Regions from separate parts of the Clostridium lamae genome, predicted to be linked through region 4. Evidence: riboswitches for the same ligand, from Rfam matches in the RefSeq annotation. Region 4 holds a riboswitch; each other region holds the start of a gene.
The links. Region 4 has a riboswitch for S-adenosylmethionine ahead of QK892_RS06370 (ABC transporter ATP-binding protein). Riboswitches for the same ligand answer to the same signal wherever they lie in the genome.
Positions count from the first base shown of each region.

Region 1: another riboswitch for S-adenosylmethionine. It lies ahead of metK (methionine adenosyltransferase); the one in region 4 lies ahead of QK892_RS06370 (ABC transporter ATP-binding protein).
Region 2: another riboswitch for S-adenosylmethionine. It lies ahead of QK892_RS07975 (O-acetylhomoserine aminocarboxypropyltransferase/cysteine synthase family protein); the one in region 4 lies ahead of QK892_RS06370 (ABC transporter ATP-binding protein).
Region 3: another riboswitch for S-adenosylmethionine. It lies ahead of QK892_RS03370 (methionine ABC transporter ATP-binding protein); the one in region 4 lies ahead of QK892_RS06370 (ABC transporter ATP-binding protein).

Region 1 covers NZ_JASCQJ010000025.1:31,776-35,403, forward strand. The annotation lists gene yyaC (spore protease YyaC) at 1-285, opposite strand, end outside; gene QK892_RS12270 (hypothetical protein) at 396-845, shown strand; tRNA gene QK892_RS12275 (tRNA-Tyr) at 1,059-1,143, shown strand; tRNA gene QK892_RS12280 (tRNA-Thr) at 1,164-1,238, shown strand; tRNA gene QK892_RS12285 (tRNA-Tyr) at 1,246-1,330, shown strand; tRNA gene QK892_RS12290 (tRNA-Val) at 1,348-1,423, shown strand; tRNA gene QK892_RS12295 (tRNA-Thr) at 1,431-1,505, shown strand; tRNA gene QK892_RS12300 (tRNA-Tyr) at 1,513-1,597, shown strand; SAM riboswitch class I at 1,754-1,861, shown strand; gene metK (methionine adenosyltransferase) at 1,960-3,135, shown strand; gene nagA (N-acetylglucosamine-6-phosphate deacetylase) at 3,385-3,628, opposite strand, start outside.
Region 2 covers NZ_JASCQJ010000012.1:32,302-35,929, forward strand. The annotation lists gene QK892_RS07970 (homoserine O-acetyltransferase/O-succinyltransferase family protein) at 1-448, opposite strand, end outside; gene QK892_RS07975 (O-acetylhomoserine aminocarboxypropyltransferase/cysteine synthase family protein) at 454-1,740, opposite strand; SAM riboswitch class I at 1,886-1,999, opposite strand; gene QK892_RS07980 (nitroreductase family protein) at 2,157-2,699, opposite strand; gene QK892_RS07985 (winged helix-turn-helix transcriptional regulator) at 2,933-3,286, shown strand; gene QK892_RS07990 (HD domain-containing protein) at 3,453-3,628, opposite strand, start outside.
Region 3 covers NZ_JASCQJ010000004.1:48,945-52,572, reverse strand. The annotation lists gene QK892_RS03385 (HD domain-containing protein) at 1-265, shown strand, start outside; gene QK892_RS03380 (hypothetical protein) at 543-710, opposite strand; gene QK892_RS03375 (DUF503 domain-containing protein) at 1,086-1,373, shown strand; SAM riboswitch class I at 1,456-1,597, shown strand; gene QK892_RS03370 (methionine ABC transporter ATP-binding protein) at 1,717-2,748, shown strand; gene QK892_RS03365 (methionine ABC transporter permease) at 2,748-3,386, shown strand.
Region 4 covers NZ_JASCQJ010000008.1:96,925-100,552, reverse strand. The annotation lists gene QK892_RS06375 (DUF7916 family protein) at 1-764, shown strand, start outside; SAM riboswitch class I at 1,104-1,206, shown strand; gene QK892_RS06370 (ABC transporter ATP-binding protein) at 1,400-2,425, shown strand; partial or broken gene QK892_RS18415 (hypothetical protein) at 2,509-2,652, shown strand; gene QK892_RS06365 (GntR family transcriptional regulator) at 3,292-3,628, shown strand, end outside.

The DNA.
Region 1 (3,628 bases), on a different contig from region 4:
ACAAGCATCGACTCCAATAACAAAAGAATTAGGATGGAGTTTATTAATATACTTCAATTTTTCTTCAATATTTAAAGCATGAATAGGTGATTGTAGTGTTCCGAATACTGGCAATGGAAGATTATTCTCTATTAAAAGACTGCCTACAAGTGGACCGAGACAGTCTCCGATACATTTATCAGTACCTACACAAATTATAATAGTATCATCTTTTTTATATTTTTTTATTTTATCAGCAATTTCCATGTAGGAATTATGATCATCATAGTGTATTTTATGCTTCACTAGAATTCACCTCCTGATTATACCAATATATGTTTTGAAACTTTTAATTATAATAAAATGTATAAAAAAACATAAAAAGGATAGTAATTTAATGTAGGAGGTGAAGCTTAATGAAAAAAGCTTTAGTTTATTTGTTCACTATAGTACTAGGTGCAAGTATACCAATATATTTCTTGCTTTTTTGGGAACCATTAAAGAGTGATGAAGTGTTAAGTAGTAATGCTATTAGTAATATTACAGATGAAGAGAGTGATGTAAATGGAAATGAGGAGTTAGTAAATAATTCAGTTGAGTCAGAAGTCTTCTTATTGAGACAAAAGGATACTTCTAATAGTTTACTAAACTACATTGATAGTGATAGAAATGAGAAATTAGATTCACTAATGAAGAAATTATCTACTTTAGATTTGATAAAGATAAATGACTATTTTTCTAATAAAGATGACATTGACAGAATCAGAAGAGGATTTGAATTAGCAAAGAAGAGGATGTCAGTATCTGATTATGAAGTATTTAAAAATATACTAGAAAATTATGTAGATTCAAGTGTTTTTGAATAAAATTAAATCTAATAAATATAAATACAATAAATATAACTTAAAAAGATATTAGAATTAAACGAGAGAAAATAAGAGAAAAATAGAAAGAAATAGGTATAATTTCGTTAAATGAGCTGAAATTACACTTGAAATTAAGAAATAATAAATATATACTAGTCATTGTCAGTTGAGCGAACGAAATTAACTTAACTGAAATTAAATAAATAATTTTATGGGGGAGTTCCCGAGTGGCCAAAGGGGGCAGACTGTAAATCTGTTACGTTTCGTTTCGATGGTTCGAATCCGTCCTCCCCCACCATTTAAAATTATTTAGAATATGCTGGCATGGCTCAACGGTAGAGCAGCTGACTTGTAATCAGCAGGTTGTAGGTTCGATTCCTATTGCCAGCTCCAAAAAAATGGGGGAGTTCCCGAGTGGCCAAAGGGGGCAGACTGTAAATCTGTTACGTTTCGTTTCGATGGTTCGAATCCGTCCTCCCCCACCATTTTTAATTTTTATTATGGAAGCATAGCTCAGCTGGGAGAGCATCTGCCTTACAAGCAGAGGGTCACAGGTTCGATCCCTGTTGTTTCCACCATATATATGCTGGCATGGCTCAACGGTAGAGCAGCTGACTTGTAATCAGCAGGTTGTAGGTTCGATTCCTATTGCCAGCTCCATAAATAAGGGGGAGTTCCCGAGTGGCCAAAGGGGGCAGACTGTAAATCTGTTACGTTTCGTTTCGATGGTTCGAATCCGTCCTCCCCCACCACAAAGGCAAGGATATTTATTATCACTTGTCTTTTATTTTTTTGCTCTTAAAAGTAAAATAAGATTAAAACATATAAATTAGATAAATTTTTTATCTATAATTATTGACTAGTAATAATAAAGGTGTTATAATCTGAAAAGTAAAATTTGATATTAGTTCTTATCAAGAGAGGCGGAGGGAAAAGGGCCCTGTGAAACCCGGCAACCTACTTCATTTATTTGAGTGTGGTGCCAATTCCTGCAATTTAATTTTGCAAGATAAGAAAGGTTATGATTTTTAACATCTCTTCTTATCGAGGAGATTTTTTTATTATATAAATTATTTTAGAATTAATATCAAATATAGAGAAAGGAGATATTAAGATGAAAAGATTATTTACTTCAGAATCAGTTACAGAAGGGCATCCAGATAAAATTTGTGACCAAATATCAGATGCTGTATTAGATAGTATTTTAGCAAAAGATCCTATGGCAAGAGTTGCATGTGAAACTGCTGTTACTACAGGAATGGTTTTAGTTATGGGAGAAATATCAACTAATTGTTATGTTGATATTCCGAAGTTAGTAAGAGAAACTGTTAAGGAAATCGGTTATGATAGAGCTAAATATGGGTTTGACTGTGAAACATGTTCAGTTTTAACTTCTATAGATGAACAATCAAGTGATATCGCTATGGGAGTAGATGAGGCATTAGAGTCAAGAGCTGGAGAAAAGGATAATGTTGAAGCGGTTGGAGCTGGAGACCAAGGTATGATGTTTGGTTTTGCAACTAATGAAACAGAAGAGTTTATGCCATTACCAATAGCTATGGCTCATAGATTATCAAGAAGATTATCAGAAGTTAGAAAAAATGGAACTTTATCATATTTAAGACCTGATGGAAAGACTCAAGTTACTGTTGAGTATGATGATAATAAAGTAGTAAGAATAGATACGATTGTTATATCAACACAACACAGTGAAGAGGTTTCTCAAGAACAAATTCAAAAAGATTTAATGGAACACGTAATAAAAGCTGTAGTTCCAGCTGAATTATTAGATGATAAAACTAAGTATTTCATAAATCCAACTGGAAGATTTGTTGTTGGTGGTCCACAAGGAGATAGTGGATTAACAGGAAGAAAGATAATAGTAGATACCTATGGTGGATATGGAAGACACGGTGGTGGTGCTTTCTCAGGAAAAGATCCAACTAAGGTTGATAGATCAGCGGCATATGCAGCTAGATGGGTTGCTAAAAACTTAGTTGCAGCAGGAATTGCTGATAAGTTAGAAATTCAATTAGCATATGCTATTGGTGTTGCTAAGCCAGTATCAATAGAAATAGAAACATTTGGAACAGGTAAGAAGTCAGAAGAAGAAATAGTATCAATTGTAGAAAAGGTATTTGATTTAAGACCAGGTGCTATAATTAGAGATTTAGACTTAAGAAGACCTATATATAAGCAAACTGCAGCTTATGGTCACTTTGGTAGAAATGATTTAAACCTTCCTTGGGAAGCATTAGATAAAGTAGAAGAAATAAAGAGATATCTATAAAAACTAGATATAAAATAGAAAAGACACTTTGTGTACTATATTTGAGTATGCAAAGTGTTTTTTATTATAAATATTTCAAATAAAAGTACTGTCTCACAATGTAAAATGACTAATTAAAAAAGAAACTACACTAGGATTTTATAAAAAATATATATTTTAAGTAATTCGTTTCGAATTACATCAACAATTCCACATTCTACATTTTACATTCTAAATTCAAAAAAGGAGCCACTAAGCAGCTCCTTTATTCTATACTAATACTTTTCCGCCAACTATTACATTTTTAATATTAATATCTTCATCAAATAATACTAAATCTGCATCATAGCCTTCTTTTATAAGGCCCTTTCTATCTTCAACTTTACAATGTCTTGCAGCATTATAACTAGCCATTTTAACAGCTTCATATAATGGAAGACCAACATTTTTATATACGTTCTTAACGGCCTTATCTAAAGTAAGGATTGATCCAGCTAAGCTTCCACTTAATAAT
Region 2 (3,628 bases), on a different contig from region 4:
CATTGTAAAAATAGTTTAATGCTACTTGTGCCCCCCAACATATATATAGGGAAGCCCTTATATTTTTTCTGACATAATCTAAAATATCCCTTAATTCATCAATATATAAAACTTCATCAAAATCTAATTTTTCTAGAGGAGCTCCTGTTATAATTACTCCATGTAACTTTCCCTTAATTTCATCAAAAGTAGCATAATTATTTATCATATATTCATAATCTGATGTGGTACTTTTATAGCTTTCTAATCTAATAAATTCAATATTTAAATCTTCATTACAATTTCCTAATAACCTTAATATTTGTACTTCAGTTTCACTCTTATTGGGCATTAAATTTATTATGCCAATAGTTTTTGCTAATTTTTTATATTTACTTGAATCTATTAATATACCTTCATCTTTTAATATGTCTATTCCATTTAAATGATTTGAAGTATAAATTGCCATTTGATCTATTCGCCTACCTTATTCAATGCTTGTTCAAAATCATTTATAATATCATCTATATTTTCAATTCCTACAGAAACTCTTATTAAGTCTTTAGTTACTCCTGTTGAAATCATATCTTCTTCTGATAGCTGCCTATGAGTTGTACTTGCTGGATGTAATAAAGTTGTTCTAACATCACCTAAATGTACTACCAATTTAGCTAAATTTAATTCATCAATAAGTTTTTTAGCAGCTTCTACTCCTCCTTTAATTCCAAAAGTTAATATTCCTGATGCTCCTTTTGGTAGATATTCACGTGCTACTTCATAATCTTTTTGAGTTTCTAGTAAAGGATAGCTTACCCAATTAACCTTTGGATGCTGTTGTAAGTACTTAGCTAAAGCTAAAGCATTACTACTATGTCTTTCCATTCTTAAATGAAGAGTTTCTAATCCTAAGTTAGTTAAAAATGCATTAAATGGACTCATTGTACTTCCAAAATCTCTTAACAAAGTAACTCTTAACTTAACTATATAAGCAGATTCACCAAATGTATCTACATATTGCAACCCATGATAGCTCTCATCTGGTTCAACTAAGCAATCAAACCTTCCATTATTCCAATTAAAATTACCACCATCTACTATAATTCCACCTAAAGCTACTGAATGTCCATCTGCATATTTACTTGTAGAATGAATTACTACATTAGCTCCATATTCAAATGGGTTTAATAGATATGAAGTTGCTACTGTATTATCAACAATCAATGGTATTTGTGCTTCTTTAGCTGCACTTGCAAATTTTTTTAAATCTAAAACATTTAATCCTGGATTTCCTATGGTTTCTCCAAATAATAATCTTGTATTTGGTTTAACCTTACTTAATATTTCTTCTTTACTTATATCTGGACTAATAAATGTTGTTTCGATTCCTAATCTTTTTAAAGTTGTTGAAAAAAGATTGAAGGTTCCCCCATATATAGTTGAAGTAGATATTATATGATCTCCAGCTTCACATATATTTAATACTGCTAATACTGATGCTGCTTGTCCAGAAGAAACGGCAACTGCTCCTACCCCACCTTCTAATTTAGTGAACTTTTCTTCTAAATAACTTACTGTTGGATTACTTATTCTGGAATATAAATGACCACTTTCTTTTAAATCAAATAAATTTGCTACTTGGTCTGCATTTTCAAAATTGTATGATGTACTTTGGAATAGTGGTGCGGCTATTGGATTTCCTGGTGTTGGATTGTATCCCCCTTTTATACATATTGTTTCTTTACTCCATTTTTTATTGCTCATAAAAAATCCCCCTTAATTATTATTTTTTTATATTAGGTCCTTTTATACAATTTGTAATTTTAAGTAAAATAAAAAGGCTATTTCTCCATCAAAAATATAGAGAAATAGCCTATACACACAATATAAAATTGGCATAAAAAACTCTCTCTTATCTCTCATAAAATAAATTTTTATGCAGGATTTAGCACAATTCTGATTTATAATAATCAGCTGTTGCTAGGCTTCACAGGGCCGGTCCCTCCGCCATTCTTGATAAAAGACTTATATCCGATTATTCACTTTTAATATATTATACACTTATTTCCATTATTAGTTCAATATGCAAATAAATTTATTATTAAGTTATAATCTAATTTTACTTTTTTAGTGAGTAGGGGGTTCCATTATTCAAGTTAAATAAAGTTTTTATATTATGTTTATATAAAACGCATTATTTCTTCAGCACTCTTTCTATTAGTTGGAACTGCTTCGCCATCTGGATATCCATAAACGATAAGAGCTGCTACTGTTTCTTCCTCAGGTAAATTTATAATTTTAGCAATTGAATCTTCATTTATTACTCCCATTATACAGGTTCCAATCCCTTTAGCATGTGCTGCTAAACAGAATGTTTGACATGCTATACCTGCATCAAATACTTCCCAAGTATTCTCATTTGAGCTTTCAATACCATATTGCTCTGATTTCCCACTTTTTCCTTTTACAAAGCTTAGTACTGCAACACCTTTTGCATTTTTTAAAGTATCCATATTATAAACAAATCCTTTAACTGCATCATTTGCAAACTTTTGAATAATCTCTTCATTGTCAATTAACGTATATCTAGCTATTTGAAAATTTACCCATGATGGAGCCCATCTAGCTATATCTACTATTTCTTTCATAACTTCTCTATCTACTTTTTCATTTTTAAATTTTCTTACACTTCTTCTCTCTTTTATCATTGTTATTGCATCCATTCTAAATACCTCTTTCCTTAAATTTATTAATTCATATTTTCATAATATAATAATTTACTCATTTATATACGCATATCTTTATATCTATTTTTACCATATTAGGTTTAAAATATATATTTACAAGCCTTGTTATGTAGATTAATCTATACTATAATTATAAACATAACAAACTATAATGCAAGAATGCACTTTTTAGGTATATACTACCTTAAAAGATAGTAAGGAGTAATAAAATGGATTCAAATTGTAATATTACATTTACTTGCCCAATAGAAGCGCCAATTTATCTTATTGGTGGAAAATACAAAGCCATTATACTTTGGCACTTAATGGGCAAAACTTTAAGATATAGCGAATTGCATAAATTAATGCCAAAAGCAACTGACAAAATGCTTACACAACAGTTACGAGACTTAGAAAAAGACAAGATAATTAATAGAATTGTTTATCCTGTTGTACCTCCTAAAACAGAATACTCATTAACTGAATTTGGAAAAAGCCTTATTCCTATTCTTAATGCATTGTGTATTTGGGGAGAATCTTATTTGGAAAACAACAATTCTACTAATTCAAATGTCTCTCTTTAATTTACCCATATTTAATATTTTTTATATTAGGTCCTTTTATACAATTTGTAATTTTAAGTAAAATAAAAAGGCTATTTCTCCCTCAAAAAATATAGAGAAATAGCCTACACAATATAAAATTGTCATAAAATCCCTATCTCTTATTTGTATCAGTACCAATTTAATCTTATTTTTCTGCATCAATCTTCTTGATAGTATCTTCACGAATGGCTTGTCTTAATAGTCTAAGATAATCAGAAAAAGCTACCTTATCATCAGCATATGTTAGATTAAGGTCAAATTCTTTTGGAATCCATGTAGACAAGTCAGAAATATTATGTTGAATTAATGCTTCAAGAGAAT
Region 3 (3,628 bases), on a different contig from region 4:
AGGTGCTATAGGTATAGCTAGAACCTTTGCATATGGAGGACATAAAAATAGACCAATTTATGATCCATCAATAAAGCCTATGGACTTTAAAAATTTAAATGAAGTTAAAAATGCAGAGAACCATACAATAAATCATTTTTATGAAAAACTACTAAAATTAAAAGATTTGATGAATACAGATACAGCAAAGGAAATAGCAGAAAAAAGACATAAATTTATGGAAGACTTTTTAGAAGAGTTTTATAAGGAATGGAAGTTTAAGTAATGCACTTAAGTAATGAATAATGCATAATTAGTGAAATAACTCAGGCAAGCTGAGTTATAAATTTTTAAAGTTTTTCAATTTTTAAAATAAAATGCAGATTTGGCATACGTATTTTAAGGGTTGTTTGTTTTAAATATAAAAAAATTATATGTTTATTTTTATAAAATTTTGATATAATATAAATAAGAAAAGCTTAGTGCGTCAACACTAAGCAATCCTTAGAACGTTTATTTTGTTTTAGGGCTATTGGATTTAGATAATATCAACAAAATGGATGCTACTCTTTGCAGGACGGAGCATCTTTTTGTTTGCTTCTAATTTCAATATCAAGACCAATAAATTTTACTGAAATCTTTAAATAATGAATAAAAAGATTATGTTTTAAAACTAATGAAATTATATAAATAATAACAAAGCTTTTTATAATCAATTCTAGCATATCCAATACCACCCCCTAACTATGATGAGATATCACCAATAGTCCTAGGGAGATAAAATGTTCAAAACCCCCGTAGCCATCCTACTACGGACTTTTATCAATGCATAATTCATAATTGATAATGCATAATTGTTGAAATAATTCAGGCAGGCTGAATTATAAATTCCTTTGGAATTAATCCATAACTATTTCATTTTTTCATTTCGATTTTGCGAATGCAAAATAGAAATTTCATTCTTTCATTTTCTAAAACTCCGTAGGAGTTTTCTCATTAATTATGCATTGTGCATTACGCATTATGCATTTTAATTAAGCATTACGCATTATGCATTGTGCATTAATTTTAAGTTTGGGGTATAATATAGTAAAAGGGTGATAATTATGAAAGTGCTAGTAATGACTATAAATTTAAGAGCTGAGTGGGCTCATTCATTAAAAGAAAAAAGAATGATTGTTAGAAGTATAAGCCAAAAACTTAAAAATAAATTTAATATATCAGTAAATGAAGTAGATAATCAAGATTTACATAATTATATTACGATTGGGATATCAGGAATATGTGCTACTAATGCACAAGTGGATTCAACAGCAGAAAATATAATAAATTTTGTTGAAGATAATACTGATGCAGAGCTGATTAATATAAAAAAGGACGTTGTAATATTTTAAATTTTTCTACAATTGTTATTGACAAGCTTCTTTAATAAAGGTATATTAATATCAATAGAAAATTTAATAAACATTTCAATGTTTCTTATCAAGAGTGGTGGAGGGACTGGCCCTGTGAAACCCAGCAACCTTTAATAGGTGTGATAGGCTTAATTATTTTAGCCTAAATTACTCATATTAAGTTTGGTGCTAAATCCTGCAGCTTTTAAGCTGATAGATGAGAGAATAAATTAATAGGTCGTATTTTCGCGCACTAGAGAATTTATTCTCCAGTGCGTTTTTTATTATTTAGAAATTTATAATATCTAGCTGCTGTTTATTTAAGTTCTTAGGGGGGACATAAATGATTGAAATTAGAAATTTAACTAAAAAATTTAATGACGTAGAAGTTATTAAAAATGTTTCATTATCAATAGAAGAAGGGAAGATATATGGAATAATAGGTCATAGTGGAGCCGGAAAATCAACTTTACTTAGATGCATAAATGGACTTGAAAGTTATGAAGAGGGTTCAATAAATGTTATGGGAAAAGAAGTTAATGAGCTAAAGGGATATGAGTTAAGAGAGTTTAGAAAAAAACTAGGAATGATATTTCAGGGCTTTAACTTATTAAATAGAAAAACTGTATTTGATAATATAGCATTACCATTAGAGGTTTGGGGATTTGAAGAAGAATACAAAGAATATAAAGAAAAAATAGGAGATAAAAAAGCAATTAGTTATAGAAACTATAGAAAAAAAAGAATAAATGAAAGAGGAAATGAACTTTTAGATTTAGTAGGTCTTTCTGAAAAGGCAAAAGTAAAGCCAGCTAGTTTAAGTGGAGGCCAAAAGCAAAGAGTAGCAATAGCTAGAGCTTTGGCATTAGAGCCAAAAATATTACTTTGTGATGAAGCAACATCTGCCTTAGATCCTAAAATTACAAAGGATATATTATCACTTTTATCTAAAATAAATAAAGAATTAGGAATTACTATAGTAATAGTAACTCACCAAATGGAAGTAGTAAAAGAGGTTTGTGAAAAGGTTGCATTGATTGAAGGTGGAATTTTAAAGGCAGAAGGAAATTCAGAAGAATTATTCTTAAGACCAGGAGTATCTTTAAAGAAATTCCTTGGAGAAGAAGAGGAAGATATTTTACCTAGCAAGGGCATAAATATTAAATTATATTTCCCAAGTACATCTTCAGAAAATGCTCTTATAACAAAGATGGCAAGAGATTTAGATATGGACTTTTCAATAGTTTGGGGTAAACTTGAAAAGTTTAGAGAAGATATATTAGGTAATTTAGTAATTAATGTTGATGAGAAAGATAAGAACAAGGTTATAGCTTATCTTGAGAGAAAGGAAGTAGTATTGGAGGTGCTTAATTAATGTCAGAAATATTAATAGAAGGATTTAATAAAACAATAATAATGGTCTTTTTCTCAACACTATTTTCAGTAATATTGGGATTTATTCCAGCAATTGCATTAATAGTAACAGCACCAAATGGTTTAAAGCCTAATAAAGGAGTTTATAAGACTCTAGATACAATAATAAACATACTTAGGGGATTTCCATTTTTAATTTTAATGGTAGCAATAATGCCACTTACAAAATTAATAGTAGGAAAATCTATAGGAACTACAGCAGCAATAGTACCACTTACTATAGCAGCAGCACCTTTTGTAGCAAGAATTATAGAATCAGCTTTAAAAGAAGTTGATTCAGGAGTAGTAGAAGCAGCAAAATCCTTTGGAGCATCTAATACACAAATAATATTCAAAGTTATGCTTAAAGAAGCAGTGCCATCAATAATTTCAGGATTAACACTAACTATAATAAGCATAATTGGATATTCAGCTATGGCAGGAACAGTAGGAGCAGGAGGACTTGGTGACTTAGCAGTAAGATACGGTTATCAAAGATACCAAACAGATGTAATGATAGTAACAGTAATAATTTTAGTAGTAATTGTACAAGTTTTACAATCACTAGGAAATTACTTATATAAAAAATTATCACAATAAAAAAATGTAAAATGAAAAATGAAGAATGTAAAATTAATGAAGAAACTCCTTAAGGAGTTTCTGAAATAAAATATATTGTAGTAATTTGGAACAAGTTACATTTTAAATTCTACATTTTAGACTTTAGTAAGGTTTATAAGTTTTAAACTTTTAGATATAAATAAAAAATAAATAAAAAAAGTAAAGTGAAAATGTAAAATCAAGATAAAATTTCCTAATGAGTTTTGAAAAAATATTTATAG
Region 4 (3,628 bases):
GAGATATTACAAATTCTGAAATTGCTAGAGCTTTTGGAGCTGATTTAATACTACTTAATGGAGTAGATGTTTTGAATCCCAACGTTTTCGGATTACAAGGTAAAGAAGAATCTTTTCTTGAAGAGCTACACAGATTAGTAGGTCGTCCAATAGGAGTGAACTTGGAGCCTGTTGATTTAGATGCAGATATGCAAGAAAATCGTAGAACAATCAGCGAAGGTAGACAAGCCAATCTTGAAACAATTCAACAAATAGAGAAGCTAGGTTTGGATTTTGTTTGCTTTACTGGTAATCCTGGTACAGGTGTAACCAATTCTGAAATAGAAAAAACAATTAAATTAGCTAAAGATAATTTTTCAGGGTTAATTATTGCTGGTAAAATGCATGCTGCAGGTGTTGATGAACCAGTAGCAGATATAAAATCTATAAAAGGTTTCATTGAGGCGGGTGCAGATGTTATTTTAGTTCCAGCAGTTGGAACAGTACCTGGATTTGATGATGCAGATTTAAAAGAGGTTGTAAAAGTTGCACATAGTAATGGAGCACTTGTACTTACTGCAATAGGCACTAGTCAAGAAAGTTCAGATGAAGATACTATTAAACAAATTGCAATTCGCAATAAAATTTGTGGAGCTGATATTCAACATATTGGAGATGCAGGATATGGTGGGGTTGCTCCTTTTGAAAATATTTTTGCGATGAGTAAGGCAATACGTGGTGTTCGTCATACAGTATCAATGATTGCTAGATCAATTAATCGTTAATTATTAATAAAAAGAGATAAAGTAGAGGTGGGTTAAAATTTTGACCTACCTCTACTTTATATAAGCCCTTAGTAGAATGATATTAGTTCTACTAAGGGTAATAATTTATTTACTATTATTTTAGTAGAGCAACGATAACTATTTATCATTAATTCTAAACTAAGTGTATCCAAGTATCTTCAAAAATCATTTAGTAATTACAAAAGTATTAAAAATATATATATTATTTTAAAATATTAATTATTATTTAATAAAAAATATTGACAATTATACATTTAATGATTATTATAATAATAATTAATTTTTGGAAAAGTATAAAAAGTGAATATAGAAAGTAAATTCTTATCAAGAGAGGCGGAGGGACTGGCCCTATGATACCCGACAACCGATACTTAGTACACGGTGTTAATTCCTACAAAGCAGTAGCTTTGAAAGATAATAAGGTGGTGCGCAATTTTTACATTAGTTTAAAGTAAGCTACTTTCTTTTTGAAAGTAGCTTTTTTATACAATAAAAGCTGTTTTCAAAATAACAAAATCTATAGATACAAAGTCTTATTTAATAAAGTTTAAGAAAAGGCATAAGCTTAGAGGCTAGAAGTATTACGAAGAGTGACTAAAGAGGAGGTAAGATAATTGAGTGAAGAAAATAATAATGAATATATACTTCAGGTTCAGAATTTAAAAAAATGGTACCCCATTAAGAAAGGTATTTTCTCGAGGGCAACGGGAAATATAAAAGCAGTTGATGGAGTATCATTTAATATAAAACCTGGTGAAACTCTTGGAATAGTAGGTGAGTCTGGATGCGGAAAGTCTACACTAGGAAAAACATTAATAAGATCTATTGAGCCTACTTCTGGAAGGGTCATTTTCGACGGACAAGATATAACAAAACTTAATAAAAGGAAATTAAAAATTGCCAGGAAGAAGATGAAGTTAATATTTTATGATCCTTATGATTCTCTAAATCCTAGGATTACTGTCAAGGATATTATTGCTGAGCGAATAGATATTCAAAAGACTTATAAAACTAGTGAAGAGAGAGATAAAAAAATCGAAGAAGTAATGAAGAGGGTAGGATTAAATAAAGAGTGTATGAATGCGTATGCTAATGAATTTTCAGGTGGACAAAGACTGAGAATAAGGATTGCAAGAGCTATGATTTTAGATCCAAAGCTAGTTATATGTGATGAGACTGTATTTGCATTAGATGTATCAGTTCAAACTAAAATCATTGACCTTTTAAAAGAGCTTCAAAAAGAAAAGGGGGTAGCTTATATTTTTATATCCAATAACTTAAGTGTTGTAGAGCATATTGCAGATAGGGTGGCTGTAATGTACCTTGGTAAAATTGTAGAGATATCTGGTAAAAAAGAGCTGTATAGAAATCCTAAGCATCCTTATACAAAAGCTTTATTATCTGCAATTCCAAAGATTGATGGAGCTTCAGAAGAGGATTTAGATGATGAAAAGGTTATGCTTTTAGAAGGAGATATACCTAGTCCAGCCAATCCACCAAAAGGATGTAGATTCAATACAAGGTGTCCTAGTGCAAAAGAAATTTGTTTTTTAGAAGAGCCAGAATTAAAGATAGTAGAAGATGATCATTTATGTGCCTGTCATTTTGAAGGGATAGGACATATTATACAAATAGTATAGAAGAAGGATTAAAGAAAGCATCAAAAAATGCAGGTTTAGAATATCAATTAGAAGTTTATGCAGCAGGATAAACAGATGCATCTACAATTCAACCAGAAAGAGGGGGAATTGCTTCAGGGGGAATATGCTATGCAACAAGATATGTTCATAGCTATGAAGTAGCACCTATAGATGATATAGTTGAATGTGTTGAACTATTATATCATTACAGCAAAGAATTAGTTTAGTATTATAAAGCCCTTAGTAGAATTAGTTTTGGTTCTACTAAGGGCAATTTTTTTACTATAGAAATCGGATAAATATATAATATATTGATTCTAAATAATAGAACTAAACAAAGAAATTATAACAAAAAATATAAAGAGATTTAAAAAAAGAATAATTTATATCTATTTTTTTTAGTAAATATATTGACTACGATTTCAAAAGGTACTATTATAATATTAACAGGTTAACATGTTAAGTTATTAAGTTCTAGGGAGGAGGAGGGTAGGAGTTAAAATTACTATGAGATAATCTAAACACATTGTAGCTTAAAATAAAAAGTCTATTATATGTCTAAGCCCCGCAATACTATTAAAATAGGAAGAAATAATGACATTTTTATTTAGATGATGTGTGGATGAAGCATAACACATGAAAATGTGCATACTAGATATGTATTACTTAAGTAGATTAAAAGTATTTTTAGCATGAGGTGCTTATAGCTTTCTAAATTAACATATCTTATATGGTGATTTTAGATATGTGCATCTATAGGATAGCAACCAAAGTATACAATTATTCTTAGTTAAACTTGAAGCAGGGAATAATATAACCTATAATACTTATTATATTAACATGTTATATTATTAAGAGGTGAAATTATGGTTGCAAAATATGAGATTATAAAACAAGACATTATTCAGATGATTGAAGAAAAAAAGTTTAAGCCAGGGGATAAAATTTATTCTGAGGGAGAATTGAAGAAACTTTATGATGTAAGTAGTACAACTGTTGTTAGGGCTCTTCAAGATTTAGTTTTAAGTGGGTACCTTATTAGAAAACAAGGAGAAGGCACATATGTAAGGAAAAATTTCAAACATAGACGAGCTTTCTTTGATGAAGGAAGTCCATTAATTGAAGAGATAAAAAGAAAATATTCTGAGAGTAAAATAATTGAAAGTAAAAAAATGCTATTTGTTAAAGAAGTAAAAGATGAAG